2 linked regions of the Paraglaciecola psychrophila 170 genome follow. The protein of the gene in region 2 interacts with the protein of the main gene of each other region in a pairwise test. Links are inferred from orthologs where the notes say so. Each region holds a gene or a part of one and is shown on either strand. Other genes may lie near its edges.

Region 1 (3,075 bases), 300 kb from region 2 along the record:
AAGCTCTTGGAAGTGTGCGCTTAGGTGGTTTAGCAGAATTTAAAGACGCTGTTATCGAATACAAAGCAGATAAAGAAAAATATGTGGTCAATATATTTACAGATATTACCTGTGGTTATTGCCGTAAGTTGCATAATGAAATGGAGCAATATAACGATCTGGGTATTACTGTTCGCTATCTAGCCTTTCCTCGTGGTGGTATTAATAGTTCTACTTACACCGATATGGTTTCGATTTGGTGCTCGGATAATAAGCAAGAAGCTATGGATAACGCCAAAGCTGGTGGCACAGTAGCCAGTAAAGACTGCAAAACAAAAGTCGCTGAGCAATATGCTTTTGGCCAAAAAATTGGGGTAAACGGCACACCTAATATCATTATGCCTGATGGCTCTGTTATTCCGGGTTATCAACCACCTAAACAGCTTGAAGAAGCGTTAAAAGCCATTCTTTAATTTTTTAAATTACACTATTCTTAAGCTTGTATTTTTCTAATACAGGCTTTTTTGTTTTTCACTTCTCCAATGGGTAAATATTTAAGTGCAAATCAGCCGTAGACCCAAAATGAATAGCCAACATCTTCCTGAGTTGTTGCATCCACGATTAAAACAAATTTATGCTGATAGAGGTGTCGAGGACGCGGCGCAACTCAATCGTAGTGCTCAAGCACTATTACATTACGACCAATTACAAGGTGTTGAGAAAGCCGTTCATTTGTTGTCTCAAGCGATAGCAACCAATAAAAAGATAATAATTGTGGGTGACTTTGATGCCGATGGTGCCACAAGCACAGCATTGAGTATGATGTCTTTGCGCATGATGGGATCGACTAACCATGATTATTTAGTCCCTAACAGGTTCAATTTTGGTTATGGCTTAAGTCCAGAAATAGTAGAAGTTGCGGCGCAACAACAAGCAGAAGTCATCATGACAGTCGACAATGGCATTGCGTGTTTTGCTGGTGTTGAAAAAGCTAAATCTTTGGGTATAACTGTGATTGTAACAGACCACCATTTAGCCGCTGAATCATTACCGATTGCGGATGCAATAGTCAATCCCAACCAACCAGGTTGTGGGTTTTTGTCTAAAAATTTAGCCGGGGTAGGTGTAGCATTTTATTTGATGTTAGCCCTTCGAGCAGAGCTGAAATCCAATGGATGGCTTGAGCAGCAGGGTTTACCTGTGCCCAACTTAGCCTCATTACTAGATTTGGTGGCACTTGGCACCGTAGCTGATGTTGTGCCATTAGACGATAACAATAGAATATTGGTGCACCAAGGTTTACAGCGTATACGTAGCGACAAATGTCGGCCGGGTATACAGGCGATAATTGAAGTGGCAAGTAAAGAAAAAAGTCGTTTAGTAGCCTCTGATTTAGGTTTTGTTGTCGGACCACGTCTCAATGCTGCCGGGCGGTTAGATGATATGTCGTTGGGTATTGAATGTTTGATGACTGATGATCCCGCACGTGCAAGGCAAATAGCCGTACAGCTGGATAGTTTAAACCGTGAGAGGCGTGAAATAGAAGGGTCGATGCAGCAAGAAGCGGTAAAAGCTTTGGAGGGGTTGAACCTTGAAGCAAGTACTTTACCTTTCGGTTTAGTGTTGTACCAAGCTGATTATCATCAAGGTGTGATTGGTATTTTGGCCGGCCGTATTAAAGATAAATATTATCGTCCAACTATCGCTTTTGCGCATCAGGATGACGACACTCTTAAAGGTTCTGCTCGTTCTATTCCAGGGTTACATATTCGTGATTTACTCGAAGAGATAAACAGCCGATATCCAGATATTATTGGCAAGTTTGGAGGCCATGCTATGGCAGCCGGACTCAGTTTACCATTAAAAAATCTATCTGCTTTTGAGCAAGTTTTTCATCAGATAGCGGAAGAAAATCTTAAAGATAAACCACTAGCAGGTGAATTGATTTCTGATGGTGAGTTACAGACCGAAGACTTTACGTTAGCTTTTGCTCAATGTTTAAAGGACGCTGGGCCTTGGGGGCAGGGATTTCCAGAGCCACTGTTTGATGGTGAATTCCAATTAATGGAACAACGCTTAGTGGGCAGTAAACACCTAAAAATGATGGTTAAACATGAAAGTGGTGTGTTAATCGATGCTATTGCTTTTAATGTCGATTTGGATTTGTGGCCTAATGCACAATGCAGCCATGTGAATCTTGCTTATAAGTTAGATATCAACGAGTTTCGTGGCCGAACTAGCTTGCAATTAATGGTCGAGGGCGTGAGCGCTTTGTAGCATTATTAACGTCAATATACATTCTTAGACTGTTAACTAGCTTTTTAAATGGCCTGGGGCAGATAGAAAAAGCAAAAAGTTGTTCAACACCTAAGACAAAGAGGACAAAGAGGACAATGAGAATAAATAGAATTATGGATTCGGTACAACTTGAATATTCTTAACCATTGTTTGAGCTTTTACTGTGCTCAACACTTGGTGCTCCTTGGTTATCTATGTGGCTCGACATCTTTTGCTGTTATCTGTTTATATACTCAAGACCATCGTAACTAAATATCATTGGCAAATGAACGCATCCTCATTAACTTAATCCTTAAAGTGAGTACTGCGAATGAGTGCAGCCAATAAATGGCAAATTTAGGTTGTATAAATACGTATTTTGAGGCGAGTTTGGTATAATTATTTATGTACTTTGAGATAAGTGCTAGAATTGTTCTTTAACTAAATTTAATAGTGGTCATGGTAAAAAAAACGGATGTAGAAAAATTACTGGATAAACACGATAATCTTACTCATTCTGAAGAGTTGGTTGTGATTTCACATGTCCAGAGAAAAGACGATGATTGGTTTATGAATACATTGTTGGTTGAGGGCTCAGAAGTGCCTTTTAAATTCCGACGCAGAAAGGTATATAAAAATCTGACCGGGGCGAGAGTCAACTTAACTTATTATCCGATAAAAGAAGAAGTTGCTGGTATGGAGTTTGAAGCCATGAAAGTTGTTCGGATAAAAGTGAGCTAGTCTGAAACTTGTTTTATAAAGGTTTTGACGTTGCTACCTGAGCAGCTTACTGGCTTTGTGTTACATCGACGCTCATAT
Region 2 (3,075 bases):
TCAACGGGTGGTGTGGGCAGTATCAGTATCGCCCTGCTCAAACAATTAGGTTACAGCGTGGTAGCTTTTTCAGGTAAACCTGAACAAACCGAGTATTTAAAGTCTATTGGTGCCGATGAAGTATTGCATCGTGATGTGCTCAACGAAGCAGCCGATTTACCGATGGGTAAAGAAAGATGGGCTCATGGAATAGATACCTTAGGGGGCGATTATCTAAGTAACCTATTAAAACAAATTAAATCTGGTGGCGGCGTATCAGCATGCGGACTCGCGGCTTCTGATTCATTTTCTTCCACTGTATTTCCGTTTATTATCAGAGGTGTATCTTTACTTGGTGTGGATTCGGTATATATCCCACTTAGCGATAAACAACATATTTGGCATCGAGTCGCCAGCGATATGAAGCTTCCAAACTTACAAAATCTATGTGAAGAAATACCATTAGAACAAACGCCAGAATATCTGAAGCGCTTTATTCAAGCTAAGGTTGTGGGTCGTTATTTGGTCAATCTAAAAAATTAGAACATTAAAAGTCACAAGGGCTAATTTGTTGTTAGCGAAAAGCAGAAGAGACACTGTATGTGTCTCTTCTGCTTTTCAACTTATAAAAGGCTGACGATTATTCTAATGTGAATGCTGAGGCTGATAGCGTGCATATATCCCAACTCAGTTTATTAATACAAACAACCTATTTACGCTTAGTACTAGCTCTACGTTTCTTTGCAAAACGCGGTTTACCTAAACCCGACAAACCTTTTGGCAACACTTCACGGCTTTGTACCACAAGTTCTTTAAGTTGCTCCTGCAGCGGGCTCATTAATTTTTTATATTGACTTCTTCCTTCGCTTATAGCAGATAGCTCAGACTCCCAACGGGCAGTCATATCCGGATACGTGGCCACATCGGGCAAAGCTTCGATCAACCCCCTGCCACTCGAAGTTGAGGTAATGGTTTTCCCCGTACGCGACAAAAAACCTCGTGAAAATAATAGTTCTATAATACCTGCTCTGGTTGCCTCGGTGCCTAAGCCGTCGGTATCGCGCAGTATTTTTCGGAGTTGGGGATCGCTAACATGAGCACTAATTCCTGTCATGGCGGCTAATAAACTTGCATCGGTATAGGCTTTAGGTGGTGAGGTATGCTTTTCTAATACTTCTGCCTGTAATGATTTAAGGTGTTGCCCAAGATTTAAACGGGGTAATAGCTGCTCTGTTTCGTTGTTGTTATCTTGGTTATGGCTTTTACTGCGCTGGATAAAGATAGACCGCCAACCGTCTTCTATCAGCTCTTTAGCCACTGCGACAAATAAACCCAAAGCAATCTCTACTTCAACGCGTACGGCATGATACTGGTGCTCACCTAAAAATTGCGCTAGATAATTTCGGCAGATTAATGCATACACCTTGGCATCGTTACCAGAAAGATGATTGCTGGTTTTTTTAGTGGGAATAATGGCATGGTGAGCATCTACTTTTTTATCATTCCAAGCTTTTGATTTGCGCTTTAAATCAAACTGGGTTTGACTAAATAGACTACCTTGTTGACCCAAATGTTGGCTATTGCTCAAAATGGCAGCGTGCACATCTTTCGCCTCAACAAAATGACTAAGAGGTAAATAACGACAATCTGAGCGAGGATACGTAATGAGTTTGTGGCGTTCATATAAACCCTGGCAAATATCCAACACCTGTTGGGCACTCAAACCAAAGGCTTTACTGGCATCTATTTGTAAAGATGACAAATTATAAGGCAGTGGCGGTGCTGGTTTTTTATGCTCACGTTTCAGTTTTTTTACTTGTGCCGGTTGCTGGCTTATGCGCCCGGCAACGTTCTGTGCTAACGCTTGGGATAAATTTCGGCCTTGCTCATCAAGGTACTTGGCACACTGCTCACTAGGTTGCCACTTAGCTTTAAAATGCTCCCCTTTTTCTGTTTCTAAGCATGCCCATACTTCATAGAATGCTTTGCTAACAAAGGCTTCTATTGCGTTATCGCGTCGCACCACTAAACCCAACAGAGGTGTTTGTACTCGGCCCACCGATAACACGCCTTTATACCCCACTTTTTGACCTTGAAGGGTGTAGGCACGAGTCAGATTTATACCGTATAACCAGTCAGCTCGAGAGCGAGCCAGAGCAGAAGTAGACAAGGGGATAAATTCTCGATTACTACGCAATTTACTTAGGGATTGCTTTACTGCAGAGGGATTTAAATCATTAATTAAACAGCGCTGAATACTGTCTTTTTTGGCGCCAGTTACCCCTAAGAAATTAATCACTTCGTCAACCAGCAACTGACCTTCCCTATCAGGATCGCCAGCGTGAATGAGTTGCTCAGCTTGCTTAACCAAGGTGCGTAACACTCCCAGTTGTTTGGCTGTATTCTTTTTCACTGCAAGCTGCCACTGCTGGGGAATAATAGGCAGATGTTCATGGTTCCACTTTTTAAAAGCTGGGTCGTAAGCCTCTGGTTGTTGTTGTTCGAGTAAATGCCCAATACACCAACTCACTGTGTCGCCATTAGCCGCAGTAATGTACCCATCACCTTTTTTATGAGGCTTGGGTAATACATCGGCAATGGCACGACCTAAACTGGGTTTTTCGGCAATAAAAAGGCGCATACAATCAATTAACGTGTTTTTTTATACAGTAGTGTGTTTTTGTTTTTTCGGCAAGGTTTTATGCTCTCTGTGACTAAAACAAAAAGCTATCTACCACAGAAATCAAAGAGGCAGCATAAACCTGGTGCCGCACACAGAGGAAAGACAAAGATCATAACTAGGTTCCATTAAATAAATGGGAACTTAGATCGTTTCAGTACTGTGTTATTTCTTTTCCTCTGTGTCCTCGTTGTCCTCGGTGGTTTAAATTCTTTTGATTTTAAGGATGCCGCGCGCAGAGAAAAAGCAAAGACTAAAGATTTTTTCTACCACAGAGGAAAGACAAAGATCATAACTAGGTTCCATTAAATAAATGGGAACTTAGATCGTTTCAGTGCTGTGTAATTTCTTTTCCTCGTTGTCCTCGGTGGTTTAAATTATTTTAATTTAGAGTGTAACAATAAGCCTTATGTCAC

The links. Proteins that work in one complex are often made in the same cells at the same time.
Region 1: the proteins of C427_RS04780 (region 2) and recJ interact in binary tests that used the Escherichia coli proteins (3 or more experiments, as listed by UniProt). The link is inferred for Paraglaciecola psychrophila 170 from one-to-one orthologs.

The regions. Positions count from the first base shown.
Region 1 is NC_020514.1:791,828-794,902, forward strand. What follows is about bases 28-2,896. They hold recJ (single-stranded-DNA-specific exonuclease RecJ), read left to right. Parts: upstream 28-537; coding sequence 538-2,256; downstream 2,257-2,896. Other genes in these bases: dsbC (bifunctional protein-disulfide isomerase/oxidoreductase DsbC), read left to right, coding at 28-452; C427_RS03520 (hypothetical protein), read left to right, coding at 2,716-2,896. Also shown: more of dsbC, read left to right, coding at 1-27; more of C427_RS03520, read left to right, coding at 2,897-2,997; DNA repair protein RecO, read left to right, coding at 3,028-3,075. UniProt on the Escherichia coli protein: Single-stranded-DNA-specific exonuclease.
Region 2 is NC_020514.1:1,096,632-1,099,706, reverse strand. What follows is about bases 155-3,023. They hold C427_RS04780 (DNA topoisomerase III), read right to left. Parts: upstream 2,621-3,023; coding sequence 689-2,620; downstream 155-688. Other genes in these bases: C427_RS04785 (YhdH/YhfP family quinone oxidoreductase), read left to right, coding at 155-522. Outside these bases: more of C427_RS04785, read left to right, coding at 1-154; C427_RS04775 (threonine/serine exporter family protein), read right to left, coding at 3,072-3,075.